Regions from separate parts of the Faecalibacterium sp. AF10-46 genome, predicted to be linked through region 3. Evidence: riboswitches for the same ligand, from Rfam matches in the RefSeq annotation. Region 3 holds a riboswitch; each other region holds the start of a gene.
The links. Region 3 has a riboswitch for thiamine pyrophosphate ahead of thiD (bifunctional hydroxymethylpyrimidine kinase/phosphomethylpyrimidine kinase). Riboswitches for the same ligand answer to the same signal wherever they lie in the genome.
Positions count from the first base shown of each region.

Region 1: it holds a riboswitch for thiamine pyrophosphate, as region 3 does, so the genes downstream of both, DWV57_RS06570 (energy-coupled thiamine transporter ThiT) here and thiD (bifunctional hydroxymethylpyrimidine kinase/phosphomethylpyrimidine kinase) in region 3, are expected to answer to the same signal.
Region 2: it holds a riboswitch for thiamine pyrophosphate, as region 3 does, so the genes downstream of both, thiW (energy coupling factor transporter S component ThiW) here and thiD (bifunctional hydroxymethylpyrimidine kinase/phosphomethylpyrimidine kinase) in region 3, are expected to answer to the same signal.

Region 1 is NZ_QVGY01000004.1:132,697-140,256, reverse strand. Features, by position in the region: gene DWV57_RS06595 (MATE family efflux transporter) at 1-1,146, opposite strand, end outside; gene yfcE (phosphodiesterase) at 1,456-2,001, shown strand; gene DWV57_RS06585 (DNA glycosylase) at 2,001-2,837, shown strand; gene bilS (flavodoxin family protein BilS) at 2,930-3,421, opposite strand; tRNA gene DWV57_RS06575 (tRNA-Ala) at 3,485-3,560, opposite strand; gene DWV57_RS06570 (energy-coupled thiamine transporter ThiT) at 3,701-4,330, opposite strand; TPP riboswitch at 4,413-4,512, opposite strand; gene DWV57_RS06565 (sporulation transcriptional regulator SpoIIID) at 4,623-4,871, shown strand; gene sigG (RNA polymerase sporulation sigma factor SigG) at 4,923-5,690, opposite strand; gene DWV57_RS06555 (sigma-70 family RNA polymerase sigma factor) at 5,775-6,479, opposite strand; gene DWV57_RS06550 (sigma-E processing peptidase SpoIIGA) at 6,528-7,367, opposite strand.
Region 2 is NZ_QVGY01000006.1:68,988-76,547, forward strand. Features, by position in the region: gene DWV57_RS08120 (aminotransferase class I/II-fold pyridoxal phosphate-dependent enzyme) at 1-327, shown strand, start outside; gene DWV57_RS08125 (cobyric acid synthase) at 324-1,820, shown strand; gene DWV57_RS08130 (precorrin-8X methylmutase) at 1,817-2,491, shown strand; gene DWV57_RS08135 (hypothetical protein) at 2,654-4,036, opposite strand; TPP riboswitch at 4,224-4,331, shown strand; gene thiW (energy coupling factor transporter S component ThiW) at 4,622-5,137, shown strand; gene thiM (hydroxyethylthiazole kinase) at 5,153-5,974, shown strand; gene thiE (thiamine phosphate synthase) at 5,961-6,596, shown strand; gene thiC (phosphomethylpyrimidine synthase ThiC) at 6,799-7,560, shown strand, end outside.
Region 3 is NZ_QVGY01000001.1:527,684-535,243, reverse strand. Features, by position in the region: gene DWV57_RS02595 (chromate transporter) at 1-199, opposite strand, end outside; gene DWV57_RS02590 (chromate transporter) at 196-768, opposite strand; gene DWV57_RS02585 (aspartate dehydrogenase domain-containing protein) at 877-1,677, shown strand; gene DWV57_RS02580 (NAD(P)-dependent oxidoreductase) at 1,693-2,589, shown strand; gene DWV57_RS02575 (TIGR00730 family Rossman fold protein) at 2,632-3,168, opposite strand; TPP riboswitch at 3,265-3,371, shown strand; gene thiD (bifunctional hydroxymethylpyrimidine kinase/phosphomethylpyrimidine kinase) at 3,429-4,229, shown strand; gene DWV57_RS02565 (TENA/THI-4 family protein) at 4,222-4,899, shown strand; gene DWV57_RS02560 (rhomboid family intramembrane serine protease) at 5,492-6,124, opposite strand; gene DWV57_RS02555 (CYTH domain-containing protein) at 6,121-6,609, opposite strand; gene DWV57_RS02550 (class I SAM-dependent rRNA methyltransferase) at 6,805-7,560, shown strand, end outside.

The sequences.
Region 1 (7,560 bases), on a different contig from region 3:
GCCTTCCAGTGCACCGGAAGAGGTGGTGGATACGGCAGAAACCACAAAGCCCAGACAGATGATGCGCAGGGCAGTCTGGCCGATGGCGACGGTTTCGGGGTTGGAGGTGAACAGCTGCATCAGCGGGCGGGAAGCGAACAGGCAGATGACCGTGCCCGCAGCCATGATGACAGCACTCATGATGAGGGTGAGTTCGTAGAGCTTTTTCACGCGGGCGTGCTGCTTGGCACCGTAATTGTAGCCAATGAGCGGGCGCATACCCTGCACGATGCCGTTGGCGGGCAGATACAGGAAGGTCTGCAGCTTGTAGTAAATGCCCAGCACCACCACGTAGCTCTGAGAAAAGCCCGCCAGCAGGCCGTTCAGGAAGGTGACCAGCAGAGAGGGCAGGGCCAGATTGAGGATGGCCGGCACGCCGATGGCATACAGTCTGCCGTCCAGTGCGGCATCCGGGCGCAGGCAGCTGCGGCGCAGTCGGACAGGCAGCTCAGTACGGACGTAAACGAAGAGGTAAACGCACAGGCTCAGCAGCTGGCCGATGCCGGTGGCAAGGGCCGCACCTGCAATGCCCATGGCAGGCACCGGGCCAAGGCCGAAGATCAGGATGGGGTCCAGAAGGATGTTGCACACACAGCCGAAGATCAGCGCCGCCATAGTCACCTTCATGCGGCCCACGGCCTGAAACATCTTTTCAAAGGCCAGTGCCGCCATGTTGATGGTGGCAAACAGGAATACGATGGTGGAGTAGGTGATGCCGGATGCGATCAGGCCTGCGTCGCTGGTGAACCGGCGCAAAAAGCCCGGCATGATGACAATGCTGACAATGGTGATGAGAATGCCGTGCATCAGGCTCAGCGCCATGCCGTGGGTGGCGGCAGTCTCGGCCTTTTTGTGGTCGCCTGCGCCAAGGTACAGTGCGATCATGGCATTGATGCCAATGCCAAAGCCAATGGCAATGGCGTTGGCAAAGTTCTGGATGGGATACACCAGACTGAGGGCAGTCATGGCATCCTCGCTGATACGAGCCACGAACAGGCTGTCCACGATGTTGTACAGGCTGTTCACCAGCATGGAGATAACGTTCGGCAGTGCCATGGATACCAGCAGCGGCAGCACCGATTTTTCTTTCATAAAGGTCTCGTTCATAGTGTTTGCATTGCTCCTGTAGAGAAAAGAAATGAATTACTGCAGCCGCGGAATCGTCAGGGCGAGACTGCTCGAAAACAAACGCAGACGCAAAAAAGCCACACAATGGCTTTTTTGAAGTCATTGTGTGGCGAAAAGTAGCATACTGCTGTAAAAATCCACACGAATTTTATTAACTGTAGGATAACACGGCTTCCGGCAGATGTCAAGAGGTCAAACGGATAAAGTATGACTTTTATAGACTTGACCATTTTTCACCGGGAGGCTAAAATAAAAATAGATACTTTATAAAATAAGGAGAATCCTGCCATGAAATGGATGATCGCATCCGACCTGCACGGGTCGGCGTTTTATTGCAAAAAAATGATCAAAGCGTTTGAGCGGGAGAGAGCAGACCGGCTGCTTTTGCTGGGGGATCTTTTGTATCACGGCCCCCGCAACGACCTGCCGGAGGGCTATGCCCCGAAGGAGGTCATCCCGCTCCTGAACGGGCTGAAGCCGGCGCTTTTGTGCGTGCGGGGCAACTGTGACGCTGAGGTGGATCAGATGGTGCTGGATTTTCCCATTCTGGCCGACTATGCGGTGCTGCCGGTGGGCAGGCGGCTCGTTTACGCTACCCACGGTCATGTGCACAACCTGAAAAACCTGCCGCCGCTGGCTCCGGGGGATGTCCTGCTGCATGGACACACCCACATTCCGGCGTGGACAGAGTTCGGCGAAGGCAATCTCTACCTGAACCCCGGTTCTGTGAGCATCCCGAAGGAGGGGAGTGCACATAGCTATATGACACTGGAAGGGGAGACTTTCCTTTGGAAAACGCTGGAAGGCGAAGTGTACCGGGAGCTGGAGCTGTGATGGGGGCAATGGAGCTGGAAGAGAAAACGGTTCAGATCCGGGATGATTTCGACCCGGACAAAATTCTGGAAAGCGGCCAGTGCTTTCGCCCCCGGAAGCAGGCGGAGGGCTGGTATCGGTTTGTTTCCGGGAGACAGCTGCTTTACCTCAGACCACTGCGCAGCGGAACCTACACGGTGCGGTGTGAGCCGGGCGCATGGGAAACCTTCTGGCACGGTTACTTCGACCTTGGCCGCAGCTATGCCGCCCTGCGCGGAAAGCTGGACAGCCGGGACGACTTTCTGCAGCGTGCCATGGAATATGGCCGGGGCATCCGGGTGCTGCGTCAGGATGAGTGGGAGATGCTGGTCAGCTTCATCATCTCGCAGCGAAAGAGCATCCCGGCTATCCGCAGGGCGGTAGAGCTGCTTTCGGAGCGGTTTGGCGAGCGGCTGGGCAGCGATAGCGAAGGGCCGGTGTATACGTTCCCGACAGCAGAAGCGCTCTGCTGTGCCGGGGAGCAGGCGCTGCAGGAGTGCGGTCTTGGCTACCGCACCCGCTACGTGCTGCATGCGGCGCAGCAGGCGGCAGAGGGCACACTGGACCTGAAGAAGCTGGCTTCCCTGCCCGATGAAGCACTTTTTGCCCGTTTGATGGAACTGGACGGTGTGGGCAAAAAGGTGGCAAACTGCGTGTGTCTGTTCGGCTATGGCCGTGTGGGCCGTGTGCCGGTGGATGTCTGGATCGAACGGCTCATCCGGGACGAGTTTGCCGGGCAGGACCCGTTCCCGCAGTTCGGGCTGGAAGCAGGCATCGTGCAGCAGTACCTGTTCTTTTATAAAAGAAGCGTGGGATAAGAACCGCGGAGCCGCAGGCAGGAGCGTAGGATCATCCGCTAAGCAAAAAAGGCAACGGCTTCCTCTGTTTGAGGAAAACCGCTGCCTTTTTATCATTTTACCGCCTGCTTTAATCGTTCCAGATCTTCTGCATCCGGGTGAGAAAGGGCGTTGTCAAAATTCTCGATCAGCGCATCCAGATTGGGCAGATGGATCGGCTGCTTTTTCATGCCCTCATACCGCTGGCGTACCGAAAGCGGCATCTTGCCCTGACACATATAACGGCCGAAGACTGTGTTGCTCCTGTCCAGCGAACCCTCCACCTTTTTCAGGATCTTGTTGAAATACTCCTCACTGCCGCCAAAGCCGGCGGTGCCAAAAAGGAAGATATTTTTGCCGTGCAGCTGCTTCAAAAAGTCCAAAGTGCTTTCGTCGGCGTTTCCCTTGTCTGTCCAGAAGCCCACATAGAGGGCATCCGCTTCCATGGCAGCAGGGTCCGGGGTGCCAAAATAGCAGCAGTTTTCCTGTGGCAGACAGGCGTGCAGCGTGTCTGCCAATAATTTTGTGTTGCCTGTTTTACTGCTGAATACGATCGCGTAGCTCATAATCTCTCCTTTGGTCGGTAACAACAAAAAACACCACACGTTTCCGTGCGGTGCTTTTCCTTCTGGTGGAGAATACCGGGATCGAACCGGTGACCTCTTGCATGCCATGCAAGCGCTCTCCCAGCTGAGCTAATCCCCCAGACGTTCGTGCCGTGCCTGACGACAGGAGTAATTATACCAGCGCTTTGCCGGATTGTCAACAGCTTTTTGGGATTTTCTGCAAAAAAATTCCCGCCGGGGAAATACCCTTCCCGGCGGGAAAAATGACTGCGAAAAAACTTACGCTCTTGCGTTCTGCGGGTCGAAGATCTGCGGTGCGACACGGATCAGGATCACCACAAGGACCGTGGTCAGAATGGCTTCGGGCAGCATGTAGGTGGCGTTGTACACGGCGCTGTACAGCCAGCACAGACCGTCCACGCTCATGTTGGAGATGCCGGGAAAGCCGATCTCGGTCATCCAGCTGAAAGCGTAGTCGTAGTCCTTCCAGACGATGTAACCGGACAGAAAGCTGCACAAAAAGCGCAGCAGGCACACCACAAAGGCGCTGACACCGACACCCACGGTGCGGCGGCGGAACGGCTTTGCGATCAGGCAGGCAAAGCCCAGCACCGTGAAGGCCAGAAGGTAGTCCAGCAGCACGCAGCCCACCTGTGCCGTGAGGGTCTGGCAGTATGCCAGATTGCCAAGGCCCTGCACAAGCTGGATCAGGCTGTTGACGAACGCAGTCATGATGCCCCACTTTGCGCCGTGGCGGTAGCTCATTACCAGAATGGGCACCATGCTGAACAGGGTGATGGAACCGCCGTGGGGCATGAGCGGGATCTGGATCATGCTCAAAACGGTGGACAGGGCGATCATCAGTGCGCCCTCCACCAGAATGCGGGTCTTGGAATAGGTTTTGGTCATAGGGATTCCTCTTCTCAGAACGATAGTACACAAAAACAAAATGCGCCCGCTTTCCAGCAGGCGCACGGGGTTTGTGAAAGAACGGACAGTTCTGCAAACTCCCACGCCGGCATTGTCCGGTCTGGTAAAAGGGTACTCCGCAAAACGCGGATCTCAGCCTTTCGGCGCCCCTGTTTTTATGTCCAAGCAAAAGTATAGCGCATCCGGCGCAAAAGTCAAGCCCCGGCGGAACATATCTGCCCCGGCCTGTGCATAGGCTGTACTATAAGTTCACAATGGGAGGAGTCTGGATATGAAGGGAGACCCCGAACAGAGGGCGGTACAGCTGGGCGAATATATCGCGGCCAACCGGGCCACAGTGCGTGCGGCGGCAGCGGTGTTCGGGTGCAGCAAGTCCACCGTGCACAAGGATGTTGCGGTGCGGCTGCGGACGCTGCAGCCGGAGCTGTTCCGGCAGGTGCGTGCGGTTCTGGCCTGCAATAAGGCAGAGCGGCATCTGCGCGGCGGTGCGGCCACCCGGCGCAAATACAGCCGCAGATAAAAGACGGCACACTTCCGAACAAAACGGAAGCTGTGCCGCCTTTTTTAAGGTTCAGTCCCGGGTGCGGAACTGGCTCAGTGCGCCTTTTTCCAACCGGCTGACCTGTGCCTGACTGATGCCGATCTCCTGCGCCACCTCCATCTGGGTCTTGCCCTGCAGGTAGCGCAGCTCCATGATCCGCTTTTCCCGCGGGGTCAGCCCGGCCACGGTCTGCCGGAACTGCAGCCCGCTGATCCAGCTGTCCTCGCCGTCCGGGTCCCGCACCTGATCGATCACATACATCGCATCGCCGCCATCGGTGTACACCGGCTCTTCCAGACTGATCGGCTCCATCACCGATTCCAGCGCAGCGGCCACTTCGCGCCGGGCAAGGCCCGCCGCCTGCGCGATCTCGTCCATGGTCGGCTCGCGGCCCAGCTGCTTTTCCAGCGCTTCGCGGCTCTGCATGGCCCGGTAGGCGGTATCCCGCAGGCTGCGGCTCACCCGCAGGGCATTGTTGTCCCGCAGAAAGCGCCGGATCTCCCCAATGATCATGGGCACGCCGTAGGTGGAGAAGCGCACCGGCTGGGCGGGGTCAAAATGATCGATGGCCTTGATAAGCCCGATGCACCCCACCTGAAACAGGTCGTCCAGATTTTCGCCGCGCTGGGCGAACCGCTGCACCACGCTGAGCACCAGCCGCAGGTTGCCTTCCACCATTTGTTCCCGGGCTGTCGCATCACCGGCGTGGGCGCGGGCCAGCAGTTCCCGCTTTTCGGCTTCGGTCAGCACAGGCAGCTTTGCAGTGTTCATGCCGCACAGCTCCACTTTGTTGTACATCCAAACGCCCCCGGTCTGTTTTTGTTCTCACCGGGAGTATGGCCCTGCGTGCAAAGCACTATGCACGGGAAAAACTGGGAGCCGTTATTCGTTTTCCAATTGTACTTTTAAGGTATGGATGATCCGTTTTTCCAGCCGGGAAATGTAGCTTTGGCTGATGCCCAGTGCGTCGGCGGCCTCCTTCTGGGTGCGCTCAATGCCGTCCGCCAGACCAAAGCGCAGCTCCATGATCTGACGTTCCCGCGGGGACAGGCTGTCCACGGCCCGGCGAAGAACGGCGCGCTCCGCATCCTGTTCCAGCCGCTGGCTGATCTGGTTCTCATCACTGCCCAGAATATCAGAAAGCAGCAGCTCGTTGCCGTCGCCATCCACGTTCAGCGGTTCGTCGATGCTGGCTTCCTGACGGCGGTTGGAGCTTTTGCGTAAGTACATCAGAATTTCATTGCCGATGCAGCGGCTGGCGTAAGTGGCCAGCTTGATGCTGCGCTCCGGCGTGAAGGTGTTCACCGCCTTGATCAGCCCGATGGTGCCAATGCTGATCATGTCCTCGGCAGGCACACCGCTGCTTTCGTACTTTTTGGCAAGATACACCACCAGCCGCAGGTTGTGGGTGATCAGGTCGTCCCGGGCGCAGGCGTCCCCCTCTGCCATGCGGGCCAGCAGGGCCTTTTCCTGTTCCGGGGTCAGGGGCGGGGGCAGGCTGGGCGCGCCCGCCAGAAAATGTGCGCCGCCGCAATAGCCCAGCCGTGCAAGGAGCCAACGCCAGAACCGGTGCAGAACATGAAACATGAATACCCCTCCTGTACATCTATAAGTATCGATCGCATCAAGTGCTTCTCAGCGGATGCCCAGCTGTACGGCCAATTCGCTGCCCAGCAGAGCTGTCCATGGCTGCTGTGTTTCCGGGCGGCAGAATGCGGCCAGAATGCCCGCTGCACTGCCTTTGCTGGTGCGCAGGGCCTTGGCCGGAACGGCAGGCAGCACGCAGTGCCCGGCAATGGTGGTGCAGGGCACCAGCCGCACCCGCAACTCCGGCGGCGGTGCTGTGCCGCAGGCAAAATAACTGTCCAGAAATGTGCGCAGCTCCGGCGGCAGGGCACTGCGCACGGCAGGATAACAGACCAGAACCACTGCCTGCCCGGTCAGCGGGTCCTGCACGGAGAAGCCGGTGTCACAGAAAGCCTGTACGGAGAGGACTGAGCCTTCCAGCTCCAGCACAGCGGCAAAGCAGCGGGTGCCTGCACGGCCAAAGCAGAACAGTACGCCGCGCAGCACAGCAAACACTGCACCGCAGCACAGCAGCAGCCGGCCCGGAGACAGCGGCAGATAGACGCAGAGATTTGCGCTTTGCACCCCGGGCAGCAGTACGGCTCCGCACAGCAGCAGGTTCAGCAGCAGATACCACGCACACAGCTGCACAAAATTGCGCAGGCCCGGCACGCCGTAAGCCGCAGCTACAGCAGCACAGCAGGTGAATACCTTATAAAGGAAAGCTGCAGGCCCGGGCAGCTCCGGCAGCAGAATGCCCAGCGAAGCTGCTGACGCTGCCGCACTGCCCGCCATCAGCCGCAGGCCGCTGCACTGCCGCGCGCACAAAAGCCCTGCGCCCAAAAGCAGTGCTGCTGCGGCCAGAAAGTTCGTCAGCAGCAGTTCGTCCAGATAGATCACGGTTTTCATACACGGTCCCTTTCAAATTCCAGTATCTTCCAGTTTTGCAAAAAAACATGTCGCTGTGTGCAAAAAAGCGGCTTCTGTAAGAATTTTGAGACCGGATTTTCACAGTCTATCACATTTTTCACATTTTTTTCAAAAAAGTACTTGAACATTTCTGGAAAGTGTGGTATATTATTGCCATCCTAGTAAGGGACGT
Region 2 (7,560 bases), on a different contig from region 3:
CTGGCACAGGCGGCGGGCATTGCTGCGCTGGATGAGACGGAATATGTGGCGAAGGTGCGTGCATTGATCGAAGCACAGCGGCCTGTGCTGGCAGACGGCCTGCGGGCGCTGGGCCTGCGGGTGATCGAGGGCCGGGCTAACTATCTGCTGTTCCGCGCGCCGGAAGCGCTGGGCGAAGCGCTGCGCCGCAAGGGTGCGGTACTGCGCAGCTGCGGCAATTATCCGGGCCTTGATGCCAGCTGGTACCGCACCGCCGTGCGCACAGAAAACGAGAACCGGCAGCTGCTTGCACTGCTGGCCGAAACCCTGCCGGAGGTGGCGCAATGAGCAAAGCAAAATGCATTATGGTGCAGGGCACCATGAGCGGTGCGGGCAAAAGCCTGCTGTGCGCGGCGCTGTGCCGCATCTTTGCGCAGGATGGCTACCGCGTGGCCCCTTTCAAAAGCCAGAACATGGCCCTGAACAGCTTCGTCACCCGCAACGGTGCAGAGATGGGCCGTGCTCAGGTGGTGCAGGCACAGGCTGCAGGCGTGGAGCCGGATGTGCGCATGAACCCCATCCTGCTCAAGCCCAGCAGCGATGTGGGCAGTCAGGTGATCGTGAACGGCAAGGCCCGGGGCCAGATGCCTGCCGCCGCCTACTTTAAAATGAAGCGCAGCCTTATCCCGGACATTCTGGAAGCCTACAACAGCCTTGCCGCTGAGAACGACATTATCGTGATCGAAGGCGCGGGCAGCCCGGCGGAGATCAACCTGAAAGCCGACGATATCGTGAACATGGGCCTTGCAAAGCTGGTGGATGCGCCGGTGCTGCTGGCGGGCGATATCGACCGGGGCGGCGTATTCGCCCAGCTGTACGGCACTGTGGAGCTGCTGGAAGCCGACGAGCGTGCCCGCATCAGGGGCCTCATCATCAACAAGTTCCGGGGCGATGTGGAGATCCTGCGGCCCGGCCTTGCCATGCTGGAAGAAAAAACGCAGCTGCCCGTACTGGGCGTAGTGCCGTACCTGCGGGTGGAGATCGAGGACGAGGACTCCCTCTCCGACCGGCTGGATACAAAAGCTGCGGTCAAGCCGCTGGATATCGCCATCCTGCGCCTGCCGCATGTGTCCAACTTCACCGACTTTATCCCGCTGGAGCAGCACCCGCTGCTGGGTGTGCGGTATGTGCAGCGCACCCGCCAGCTGGGTGCACCGGATCTCGTCATCCTGCCCGGCACCAAGAACACCATGGACGACCTGCGCTGGCTGCGGGAAAGCGGACTGGAAGCGGCGGTGCTCAGGCTTTCGGCAGCCGGTACGCCGGTGCTGGGCGTGTGCGGCGGCTATCAGATGCTGGGCGAACAGCTCTGCGACCCGGCAGGGGAGGAGAGCGGCACCCCCTGCACCCTGCGGGGCCTTGGCCTGCTGCCCACCACGACGGTGTTCGGCACCGAAAAGCACCTGACCCAGACCGCAGCCCGCGCTGCCGCAGTTCCTTTTGCCGGGGCAGCTCTCACGGGCTACGAGATCCACGCAGGCCGCACCGAGGTGCGGGGCAGTGCGTTCTGCATCCTTGCAGACGGCACGCCGGAGGGCTGTGTGCAGGACGGTGTATTCGGTACCTACCTGCACGGCCTGTTCGACACCGGCGAACTGACCGAAAAACTGACCGCATTTTTGTGCAAACGGAAGGGCATCGATCCGGCCGGGGCCGAGCTTATCCCCATGGAGCAGTACCGTCAGCAGCAGTTTGATCTGCTTGCCGATGGTGTGCGTGCGGCACTGGATATGCCCGCCATCTATGCCGCCATGGGAATGCAAAAAGGAGACAACACATGACACCGCAGCATCATCTGCCCGCCGACATTGAACGGACGAGCATCTCCATTATCACAAGGGAACTGGACGAGCTGGGCCTGACCCCGCCGCCGGAGACGGCTGCGGTGGTCAAGCGGGTCATCCACACCACCGCGGATTTCGACTATGCCAAAAATCTGCGCTTTACACCCGGCGCGGTGGAAGCCGCAGTCAAGGCCCTGCACGCGGGTGCTTTCATCGTTACCGACACCAATATGGCGCTGGCGGGCATCACAAAGCCGGGCCTGAAAAAACTGAACGGTGAAGCCATCTGCTACATGGCAGACCCCGCTGTGGCCGAAGCCGCAAAGCAGGCGGGCACCACCCGTGCCGTTGCCGCCATGCACCGCGCTGCCCGGGAGCACCCGGGGGCCATTCTGGCCATTGGCAATGCGCCCACGGCCCTTTTGACCATTGCGGAGGAAATGGAAGCCGGTCTGCGGCCTGCACTGGTCATTGGCGTGCCGGTGGGGTTTGTGAATGTGGTGGAAAGCAAGGAAGTACTGTTTGCCGCCTGCGAGCGATACGGCGTGCCTGCCATCGCCGCCATGGGCCGCAAGGGCGGCAGCAATGTGGCTGCAGCCATCTGCAACGCCCTCATTTACTCTGCCGCCGAAATGCTGGATCCCGCAGCAAGAGGGTGGAAAGGATAAGGCGGAAACAGCATAATATCAAAAACCCGGAACCCTTTTTGAGCCGTTTTGGCCGAGAAAAGGTTCCGGGTTTTGTTCATGATTTTTTCAGAGAGATATTTTGCAACAGCCCCATTTTCACGGAAAAGGTCCGAACCGAGCACGGCATCCACACTGCCGGCATCAGGCTGCGGGGAACGTCTTGTTCCACACTTCGATCACCTTGAACTTCGGGGTCCAGCCTTCGGGCTCAAAGCGGTCGCCCTTGGCAGCCATGGTGCCTTGCTCGGTGCACCACTGTGCGGCCTTGGCCATATCAGGGTCGGTCACATCCGCAAAGGCGGGTGCGCCTGCGGGTTCGGGCCTGCCTGCGGTGTTCCACACCAGCAGAGCCAGCTGGCCGCGGTTTGCGGGGATGGCTGCGCCCTCGGGCAGGAGGCTGTGCAGGATCACGCGGGTGGCGATCTCGTAGCCGCCCCAGATGGCTGCACCGCCAACGGCCACGGCGGCAATGGTACCGCCTGTGGTATCAGGTTCCACGCCGAAGTCTTCATCAAGAGGTTCGTCCGGGTCGATGGGCTGATACGGGTCAAGCGAGCTGGCCGACCACTGAGCGACCAGTTCCACCGGGCCATTGGGCATTTTAAAGGTAAAGGTTGTGCTGGTGCTTTTGTTTGTCTCTGTCCAGCCGCCCTCCGGCTCTTCGGGTGCAGTGCCGGTGGAGTTCCACTTCTCAAACTCCATCCAGTAGCCGTCTTTCAGGGTGGTAGCCACTGTCACCGTTTCGCCTTCCTTGATCCAAAGGCTGCTGAGTGGTTCGCCGTTGATGGTCACACTGCCCAGCCTGTCGTTGATGGATACCTTGTACAGCTGGTCCCGCTGTGCTTCCAGCGTCACATTGCCGTAAGGCATTTTAAAGGTGAACTCCGGGCTGGTCTGCCAGCCGTCATCCGGCTCTACGGGTGCTTTGCCGGTATACGTCCACTGCAGGAAGGGGTTCTCCTCCGTGCTCTCGGCCCGGACGGTGACCGGCTGGCCCGGCTTCACGATCTTTTTGGATGTGCCGGTGTCGCCGGTTCCGTCCACGATGGTGCCGTGTGTGACGTTGACATCGTACAGGGTCGTCCTGTGTGCCACCAGGAGCACTATGTCGGACGGCATGGTGAAGCTGAAGCTCGGCTTGTGCTCCCAGCCTTCCTCCGGGTCTACAAGAGTCGTGTAGCTCTGCCACTGATCAAATTCGTGGTGGTCGTTGATGAAACCATCCACAAGCTTTACGGTAACGCGGACGCCTGCCGGTGCCTGATAGACCTGCTTACCGTCCACAAAGAACTCGGCTTTACTCTTATCTTCATACAGGTGATATGTCTCCCGATACGCTGCGCTCAGGCTCACGTTGCCCTCAGGCATCTTAAGGTCCGTTGTTGTCCCGCCTTTTGTAAGCGTGATCATCGCCGCGCTTCCTATTTCCGGTTCTGCCGCCAGTGCCGGTGCGCACACGCTCAGCACCATGCACAGCGCCACGAGGGCTGAGAGCAGCCTTTGGGTCAGGGTCGTCTGCTTCATACGGAATTCCTCCTTTTTGCTTACGGGGGGGGGTATGCGTCCACCTTGAAAATACCATATTTCACCTTCTTTTTCAATAAAACCTGCGTGAAACGCCCCAAAAACTGCGTGAAAAACGTTTTGCACCGCTGTGCGCGCCTTTGCCCCCTCTTGCAATTTGTGCGCAAAGGGTGTAGAATACAATCACAATCAAATACAGGGGAGCTTGTGAAGCAGGCTGAGAGGAAGTACCCAAACTTCGACCCTTTTACCTGATGCGGATAATGCCGCCGTAGGAAGTCAGAATGGATGATTTTTTGCAGGAGGCACCGCGGAAGGTGTCTCCTGTTTTTTGTTGTGCACCTATTACCATTAAGGAGGATGCCTTGTACTTTTCTGCGGAAGTGCCGCAGCGGGCTGAGGGGGAGCGCCCTGAGCTTTGTGACCGTCAGCGATGGGAAGCCGTGTTCCGGCGTGAGAGGAGACCAGAAAGTCTCGACCGCTTCTTATAGTTCCTGCGCCGGGTCTGGCACCGGGTGCGGGCTGTTTGCGGAGGCGCTGTATGGTTTTTGCTGCTTCCGCAGGTTTGGAAAGGAGCCTTGCCTTATGAAAAAACTCTCTGTGAAAAAGCTGGCGCTGGCCGGCATGCTGTGTGCTCTGTGCGTGGTGGGCAGCGTATTCAGCTTCCCCATGTTCGGCAGCAAATGTGCACCCATCCAGCACATGGTCAATGTGACCTGCGCGGTGCTGCTTGGCCCGTGGTGGGGCGTGGGCGTGGCCTTTGTGGCCTCGCTGCTGCGCAATCTGCTGGGTCTGGGCAGCCTGATGGCCTTCCCCGGCAGCATGTTCGGCGCACTGCTGTGCGGCCTTGTGTACCATAAGACCAAAAACATCCTTGCCACCATGGTGGGCGAGGTGTTCGGCACCAGCATTCTGGGCGGCCTGTGCGCTTACCCGGTGGCCATCTTCCTCATGGGCAAGAGCGCTGGCGATATCGCGTTCTATGCCTACATCGTGCCGTTCCTCATCTCCACTGCAGTGGGTTCCATCATTGCGGGCGTGCTGGTGTACAGCCTGCAGCGCTCCGGCGCACTGCGCTCCATGCAGCAGAGCCTTTCTTAACGAAGGTGCGTGCAAATGTTTAAAACAGAGTTTGAAAATGTCCGCCGCACCTGCCCGCTCATCCATAACATTACCAACTACGTCACCGTGAACGACTGCGCCAACATGGTGCTGGCCTGCGGTGCTTCGCCCATCATGGCCGACGATGCCGCCGAGGTGGAGGACATCACCACCATCTGCGGCGGTCTGAACATCAACATCGGCACCCTGAACAGCCGCACCATCACCAGCATGCTGCTGGCGGGCAAAAAGGCAAACCAGCTGGGCCATCCTGTGGTGCTGGACCCGGTGGGTGCGGGTGCATCCCGTCTGCGCACCGACACGGCTTTCCGCCTGCTCAGGGACGTAAAGTTCACCGTGATCCGCGGCAACATCTCGGAGATCAAAACGCTGGCCTCCGGCGCGGGAACCACCAAGGGCGTGGATGCCGATGTGGCCGATAAAGTTACTGAGGCCAATCTGGATTCTGCCGTGGCCTTTGCCAAGGCCTTTGCAGCCCAGACGGGTGCCGTTATTGCCATTACCGGTGCCATCGACATCGTGGCCGATGCCCACACCGCCTACTGCATCCGCAACGGCAATGCCATGATGAGCAGCATCACCGGTACGGGCTGCCAGCTTTCGGCCCTGACGGCGGCGTTCGTCACCGCCAACCCCGGCCATCCGCTGGAAGCCGCTGCAGCCGCAGTGTGCGCCATGGGCCTTGCGGGCGAGACCGCCCACAAGCGCCTGACCCCGCTGGACGGCAACTCCACCTACCGCAATTATATCATCGATGCCATTTACAATATGACCCCGGATCAGCTGGAAGAAGGAGCAAACTATGAAGTGCGATAAGCAGAACATGCTTCTGTATGCCGTCACCGACCGCGCATGGGTGGGCAAACAGACCCTCTATGAACAGGTGGAGAGCGCCCTGAAGGGCGGTGTCACCTGTGTGCAGCTGCGTGAAAAAGAGCTGGACGACGAAGCCTTTCTGAAAGAGGCTGTGGAGATCCATGCTCTGTGCCAGCGCTACGGCGTGCCGTTCTTTGTGAACGACAACGTGGACATTGCCATCCGCTGCCACGCCGAGGGCGTGCACGTGGGGCAGGAGGATATGGCCGCAGCGCAGGTGCGCGCCCGTGTGGGCGAGGGAATGATGATCGGCGTTTCCGTCCACAGTGTGGAGGAAGCACGGGAAGCCGTCAAGCACGGCGCAGACTGCCTTGGCGTGGGCGCGGCCTTTGCCACCCACACCAAGACCGATGTGGATGTTCTGCCCCACGAGACCCTGAAGGCCATCTGTGATGCCGTGGACATCCCGGTGGTGGCCATTGGCGGCATCCACAAGGAGAACATCCTGCAGCTCAAGGGCACCGGTGTGGATGGCGTGGCCCTTGTGAGCGCCATCTTTGCAGCAGACGACATCGAGACCGAGTGCAAAGAGTTGAAAGCCCTGTCGGAGCAGATCATCTGACCGATCCCGCGGCAAACCGGGGACACCACCTTGGGCCGCGTTATAAAATTCATGGAGAAAATCAACATGAAAAGCGTATTTTGCGCAGGTGCCGGCATCCAGAACGTTCTGTTTTTTCTGAATGACGGCTGCCTTTCCCTACCCTTGTATGACCAGCACCCTGCTGTTCAGAGATAAACTGTCATTTGGAGGAACAGAGCGTATGCAGACTTATACCACTCAGATGGATGCTGCCCGCAAGGGCATCATCACGCCGCAGATGGAGATCGTGGCTAAAAAAGAGTATCGCACCACCGAGGAGATCCGCCAGTGGGTGGCCGAAGGCAAGGTAGCCATTCCGGCCAACAAGCACCACGAGTGTTTAAACCCCGAGGGTGTCGGCTCCATGCTGCGCACCAAGATCAACGTGAACCTTGGTGTCTCCCGCGACTGCAAGGACTACAACGTGGAGATGCAGAAGGTGATGAGCGCCGTCAACATGGGTGCGGAAGCCATTATGGATCTTTCCAGCCACGGCAACACCCAGCCCTTCCGCCAGAAGCTGACCCACGAGTGCCCGGTGATGATCGGCACTGTGCCGGTGTACGATTCGGTCATCCACTACCAGCGCGATCTGGCTGAGCTGACCGCACAGGACTTCATCGATGTGGTGCGCCTGCATGCAGAGGACGGTGTGGACTTTGTTACCCTGCACTGCGGCATCACCCGCAAGACCATCGAGCAGATCCGCAAGCACAAGCGCAAGATGAACATTGTCAGCCGCGGTGGCTCTCTGGTGTTTGCATGGATGAGCATGACCGGCAACGAGAACCCCTTCTACGAGCACTTTGACGAGATCTGCGAGATCTGCGCCGAGCATGATGTGACCATCTCGCTGGGCGACGCCTGCCGTCCCGGCTGTCTGGCCGACGCCACCGATGTGTGCCAGATCGAGGAGCTGGTGCGTCTGGGTGAGCTGACCAAG
Region 3 (7,560 bases):
CGCCGATGAAGGTAGCCATATTGATAGCCAGCGGGCCGGGTGTGGATTCCGACACGGCAATGAAGCTGAGAAATTCGCCTTCTGTCAGCCAACCGTGTCCTAAGACCGTTTCCCGCACCAGCGAGATCATCCCGTAGCCGCCGCCAAAGGACAGCGCGCCGATCATGAGAAAATTCCAGAAAAGTTCTACATAGATCACGGCTTCTTCTCCCCCTTCCGCAGCTGCTGTACTGCATACACCAGCAGCCCGGCCGCACCGCTGAACAGGATGTAAAAAATGGAAGAGAAGGACACTGCTGCAATGGAACAGCCCACCATCGCTGCCGCAACCGTGGTCAGGATGACAATATTGAAGACGCTGTGTTCCAGCTGCTTCAGCATTTTCAGGCCCGCCGAGAGGATCAGATAGATCACACACACCTGAATGCCGTGGAACGCACTTGCCACTACCGACAGGCGGAGGAACTGGTCAAAGAACAGCGAGATCAGATAAATGACCGCGAAGGACGGAAGACATACCGCCACCGTGGACGCTGCCGCACCTGCCGCGCCCTCGATCTTGTAGCCGATATAGGTGGCACTGTTCACCGCCACCGGGCCGGGCGTAGACTCCGCAATTGCCACCATGTCCAGAAATTCTTCTTTTGTCACCCACTTTTTCTCTTCCACAAATTCATTCTGCAGCAAAGCCACCATGGCATAGCCGCCGCCAAACGTGAACGCTCCAATTTTGAAAAACGTCCAGAAAAGCTCCTTTGTTTTCGACATAGCTTTCTCCTTTCTTGCACCTTATTATATCATTTTTTGTTTTGATATGATATACTTTAATGGAATATGCTGTTTTCTTTGGAAAAAGCAGAAAAAGGAGTTTAGGATATGAAAACAAAATTTGGTATCGTAGGCTGCGGCTTTCTGGGCGGCATTGTGGCCAACGCATGGAAGAACGGTCTGCTGCCGGACTATGAGCTGGTGGGCGTGACCAGCCGCACCCGTGCTTCGGCAGAAAAACTTGCCGCCGAGGTCGGCTGTCCCGTCTGCGATGATGTGGATGCTCTGCTGACACTGCAGCCGGAATACATTGTGGAGACTGCTTCGGTGGAGGCTGTGCGCGCCATGGCTGTGCCTGTACTGAAAAAAGGCGTGAATCTGGTCATTATTTCCATTGGTGCCTTTGCGGACCTTGATTTTTACGAGCAGGTCAAGGCCGCTGCCGTGGAGGGCGGTGCCAAGGTGCATCTGGCAAGCGGTGCCATTGGCGGCTTTGATGTGCTGCAGACCGTCACCCTGATGGCCGAGGCGCAGAAGCTGGCCGAGACGGCAGGCATTGAGACCCACACCGGAGCCAAGGGCTTCCGCAACACGCCGGTATGGGCCGACCACCTGCTGACCGATACCGAAAAGACCACCGTGTTCACCGGCAATGCCAAGCAGGCCATTGCCACCTTCCCCCGCCGCGTGAATGTGGCTGTTGCCACCTCGCTGGCCACCACCGGCCCGGAGATCACCGGCGTGACCATGCACTCGGTACCCGGCTGGGTGGGCGACGACCACTGCATCACCGCCGAGATCGAGGGCGTGAAGGCCGTGGTGGATATCTGCTCTTCCACCAGCGCCATTGCCGGTTGGAGCGTAGTTGCCCTGCTGCGCAACCTCTCCTCCCCTGTATGCTTCTATTAAAGGAGGACTTTACTGATGTTCAACAAACTGGTGGCCATTGAGCCGGTAAGCCTGATTCCTTCCGCCGAGGAAGCGCTGCATCAGTACGCAAAAGAAGTGGTGCTGTACCGCGATATCCCGGCCAGCGATGACCAGATCGTGCAGCGCATCGGAAATGCCGATGCCGTGCTTCTGAGCTACACCTCCCGCATGGGCAAAAATGTGATCGAGCGCTGCCCGAATATCCGTTACATCGGCATGTGCTGCAGCCTGTATTCTGAGGAAAGCGCCAATGTGGATATCGCCTACGCCCGCACCCGCGGCATCAAAGTGCTGGGCATCCGGGACTACGGCGACCGCGGCGTTGTGGAGTACGTCCTGCATGAGCTCACCGGCATCCTGCACGGTTTTGGGATGCCCATGCTGCGGGACGAGCCGGTGGAGATCACCGGGCTGAAGGCAGGCATCATCGGGCTGGGTGTGTCCGGCAAAATGATCGCCGACGCGCTGCAGTTCATGGGTGCCGACATTGCCTATTACAGCCGCACCCGCAAGCCGGATGCCGAAGCTGTGGGCATGGCCTATAAGCCGCTGGCACAGCTGCTGACCGAGAGCGAGGTGGTGTTCACCTGCCTGAACAAGAACGTACTGCTGTTGGGCAAGGACGAATTTGCACAGCTGGGCGCAGGCAAGGTGCTGTTCAACACCTCCATCGGTCCGGGCTTTGACTCTGCTGCTCTGGAACAGTGGCTTGCTCTGCCGGGCACCCACTTCTTCTGTGACACCCGTGCCGCTGCCGGCCCGGTGAGTGAAGACTTCTTTGCCCGTGAGAATGTGCATTGCGCGAATGTTTCTGCCGGACGCACCAAGCAGGCTTTTGTGCTGCTGAGCCAGAAGGTGCTGGCAAATATCCGCACTGCACTGGGAGAATGATATAAAAAGGAAACGCTTCCCGGGCCGGGGAAGCGTTTCCTTTTAGGCTTTATTCAAAATTGTTGTAATCTCTTCCAGATTCGCCGCAAATCGGATGCCCTGCTGGCGCTGCGGCGTGGAAAGGCCCTTCTCGATCATTTTGGCAAGCAGTGCTTTCAGGCTGTCGTAGTAGCCGTTCAGATCATACAGGATGCAGGGCGCGTCCAACTGGCCCAGCGAGACCTTGGACATTACCTCTGCGATCTCTTCCAGCGTGCCGGTGCCGCCGGGGAATGCGATAAAGGCATCGCCCAGCTCGATCATCTTCGTCTTGCGCTCGGTCATGTCCTTGGTGACGATCAGCTCGGTCAGGCCATCGTGCTGCAGCTCCTGCTGCACAAAGAACTGCGGTTCCACACCGGTCACCGTGCCGCCTGCGTCCAGCGCGCTCTGGGCAAGCTGACCCATCAGGCCGCTGCGGGAGCCGCCGTACACAAGGCGGTGCCCGTTTGCACCGATCCAGCTGCCCAGTTCCCGGACAGCTTCCGCCAGCGCAGGATCATTGCCCGCATTTGCTCCAAGATAGACCGTGATGTTCATGGTATTTCCCCCTTTGTTTTTTCCATTTTACCACGCAACGGGCCGATTGAAAAGGGCCATCCCCTTGCAAATGCAGCGGCACTGTGGTATTCTTGAACGCAGAAAAAAGGGAGCCTGCAAAAGCAGGCTGAGAGTGGGCTGTTTGCCCAGACCTGTGACCTGATTTGGACAATGCCAACGTAGGGAGATACTGCTGCTTCAAAGTGCGGAGGTGCCTCCTTGCGGGCATTTCCGCATTTTTTGCAAAGGAAGTTGTAACCATGAAAACTGCATTGACGATTGCCGGCAGCGATTCCAGCGGCGGTGCTGGCATCCAAGCCGATATCAAAACCATGACTGCAAACGGCGTGTACGCCATGAGCGCCATTACCGCACTGACTGCCCAGAACACCACCGGTGTGACCGGCATTTTTGAAGCCACACCCGAATTTCTGGCACAGGAGATCGATGCCATTTTTACCGACATCTACCCGGATGCCGTCAAGATCGGCATGGTATCCTCGGCAGAGCTGATCGGTGTGATCGCCGAAAAGCTGCACACCTACGGCGCAAAGCATATCGTGGTGGACCCGGTGATGGTTGCCACCTCCGGCTCCAAGCTGCTGCGGGACGATGCCGTGCAGGCGCTGACCGAAAAGCTGCTGCCCATGGCAGAGGTGGTCACCCCCAACATTCCGGAGGCTGAGATCCTTTCCGGCATGAAGATCACCGATGCGGCCGGAATGGAGGCCGCTGCAAGGCTGATCAGCGAGAAATACCACTGTGCCGTGCTGTGCAAGGGTGGCCACCAGATCAACGATACCGACGACCTTCTGTGGCGGGACGGCTGCGGCAAATGGTTCCGCGGCAAGCGCATTGCAAACCCCAATACCCACGGCACCGGCTGCACCCTGTCCAGCGCCATTGCGTCCAATCTGGCAAAGGGCTATGATCTGGATGCATCGGTGGAGCGCGCAAAGGCCTACATTTCCGGCTGTCTTTCTGCCATGCTGGATCTGGGCCACGGCTCCGGCCCGATGGACCATATGTTTGCACTGAAGGGAGAGTTTGTGGGTGAGTGAGCAGACCTTTGTGCAGCAGCTGGTGCAGGAAAGTCTGCCTGTGTGGGAGAAATGCCTGCACTCAAAATTTCTGACTCACCTTGCGGATGGCACACTGGATGAAGCCTGCTTCAAGGGCTACATCGTGGAGGACAGTCTTTACCTGCGGGAATATGCCAAGGTGTTTGCCTGGGGCATGACCAAGGCAAAGGATATGCAGACCATCCGCACCTACTATTCCCTGCTTTCCTTCGTGAATGAGAGCGAGGATGCAGCCCGCCTGCACTATCTCAAGCACTTTGGACTGACCGATGAAGGCATCCAGAGCCTGCCGCTGCGGCCGGAGAACCGTGCCTATGTGGACTCTATGATCGAAGCCGCCAAAAACGGCGAGGGCGCAGCCGAGTGCATGATGGCCTGCCTGCCCTGTATGCTGAGCTATGGCTGGATCTTCCAGAAACTGCTGGAAGAAAAGCCTTCCGTGCAGGATACCCTTTATGGTGCACTGGTGGTGGACTATGCTGACAAGGGCTATGAGGCGGCCTGCCGCGACTGGGCCGCGTTTGCAGAAAAAGTCTGCGAAGGCCTGAGCGACGAACGCCTTGCCCGCTGCCGCGAGATCTTCCATGCCTGCTCGGAGCACGAGCTGAGCTTCTGGGCCATGGCAGCTTCCCCGCGCAGTGACCTGTAATTTTTCCTAAAATATAAAATGCACCCGGCCTGTGGGCAGAACCGCAGCAACCGGGTGCATTTGTTTTGTTCAGATTTTCGTGGCCGCAGCCGCAGGCATGAGCCTTCGTGCCGGAAACAAGGGAACCCTAAAACAAAAACTCCCCCGGCTCTTCTGCCGAGGGAGTGGAAAAGAAAAACGCCCCTAACAGAAGAACTCTCTTCTGTCAAGGACGAATAAAATTTGGCCTTTTATCCGCGGTGCCACCCTGACTTCATGGGCATGACCCCATGCACTTGGCGGGATGCCAACACATCCCCGGCAACTGACGTATGCCCTACGTTGCAGAATACTGTGCGGCGAAAATCCGCCGCATTTCCCTGCACCCTCAGCGGTCCATTTCGGGAAAATATAACGCAAAGTCACACTTTCCTTGACGAACTGTTTCCGGTCTGCTTCTCAGCTGCGCAGGCTCTCTGTACAGGCATGGTTCGCCGTTATCTCCACTTCAACGGTTTAGTGTATTGAATTTTGCTATATTAAACCACAGATTTTTCGTTTGTCAATCCCTGTTTGCAATTTTTTTCAAAATCAGCCTATGTCCACAGTGGGTTCAGCGCTTCCGGCGGCCGTTCGTGCTGGAAAACTTCACCGCTTTTGCCGGTCTGCGGCGGCTGTGCAGCGCACTGTAGTAGCCAAAGGCTGTGCCGCATAAGCCGCCCACAATATGCATGAAGTTTGCTACATTGTCGTGCACAAAAATGATATCGTACACCTGCTGACCAAAGTACAGCGCTGCAACCAGCAGCATGGTGACCGGGATGCCGCCGGAGAAGCCCGCCAGCGACGAAAGCATGATAAGCATGAACACGATGCCGGACGCGCCCAGCAGCCCCGAACGTGGGAACAGCACGCATTGCAGCACGCCGGTGACCAGAGCGGTGAACACCATGCCGCACAAAAGCGGCTTGCTGCCGTACTTTTCTTCCATTGGCGGGCCAACAACGAGCAGCAACAGCATATTATTCAGAAAGTGATCCCAGCTGGCATGGCCCAGCACATGGCCGAACAGCCGGATGTAGAACAGCGGGTCCTTCAGCGAGGAGCGGTAGACACAGAACAGATGCATCGTCGTCCACCCGTCCGTCCACTGGTCGAGGAACAGCACCAGAAGTGACAGCAGGAAAAATGTGAGGATCACCGGAGAGTTGTACTGCAGTTCCAGTTTGAGTTTTACTTTTTTCATCCTCTTGTCTCCACCCAGTATTCGCCCATGCTCTGGCCGGGCTGGTTCGTCACTTCATCCTTAAGGTAATCGCCAAGGCCGCAGCTTTCCGGCTGCCATGCAAGGGCTGCTTCCACCGTGGGGTACTCCACCTCGGCATACCAGAACTCGGTGGGCTGGCCTTCGTCCACATGGTTCACTTCCAGCACAGAACCGTCCGGCAGGGTGTAGCTGCGGCGCAGCTTCGGGATGAGAGGTTTAGCGATAATCTTGTATTCCAGATCATCAAACAGTTCTTTGTCGATGCTGCGCTCGATCTCCTCGCGGGCAAGGCCGCCCCCGGATTTGAAGCAGAGGATGTAGTCCGTTCTGCCGCCAGTGAGGGCTTCTTCCCGGATGCGCACGGTGGGCCGCACGCTGATATAGCCCTGCCGCATGGCAAATTCCTCCCTGAGGGGCAGCCCCTCCGGCCAGCCCTTCACCATCCATTTGCGTTCGATCTCCATAATGCATCCCTCTTTCATGCGGTTTTTTGCATTTCTTATTTATAATAACATGATTTTGTGCTATTATAAAGGGTAGATTTTTACTCCTTCAGTCTGCTTCGCAGCCAGCTCCCTCAGTGAGGGAGCCTATCTGCACGGTAAGCGTGTCGAGCGAACGCGGGACGAAGGGAGTTCGTTCATGATAAGGAGAACCATATGAAAGAACGCGCTTACCCTGTGTATACCGTCAACAAACACGCCGAGGGCCTGCTGGTGGGCGGGCACCCCTGGGTGTATGAGAACGACATCCTCCATTCCCCGGAAAATGAGCCGGAAAACGGCACTCTGGCCGATGTGGTCAGCACCAAGGGTTCCTACCTTGGCACCGGCTTTGTCTCGCTCAAGAGCAAGATCCGCGTGCGGCTGATCTCCCGCAATGCCAACGACACCTTTGATGCTGCGTTCTGGCGCCGCCGGGTGGAATATGCATGGAACTACCGCAAGACCGTGCTGGAACCTGCAGACCTTTCTGCCTGCCGCGTCATTTTTGGCGAAGCCGACCAGTTCCCCGGGCTGACTGTGGACCGGTTCAGCAACATCCTCGTCACGCAGACCCTGAGCGTGGGCATGGAAAAGCTCAAGCCCATCCTCTTCCCCATTCTGGCAGAAGTCCTGCGCGCCGACGGCCAGACCATCGACGGCATCTACGAGCGCAACGATGAGGCTCTGCGCGCAAAGGAAGGTCTTGAGCAGAACAAAGGCTGGTTTGAGCTGCCCGGTGAGCCTCACCCGGCAAGCACCCAGACCGAGATCTGCGAGAACGGAGTTTACTATCATGTGGATTTCGAGAACGGCCAGAAGACCGGCTTCTTCCTTGATCAGAAGTACAACCGCCGGGCGGTGGCACGCCTTGCTGCAGGTCACACCGTGCTGGACTGCTTTACCCACACCGGCAGCTTTGCACTGAACGCC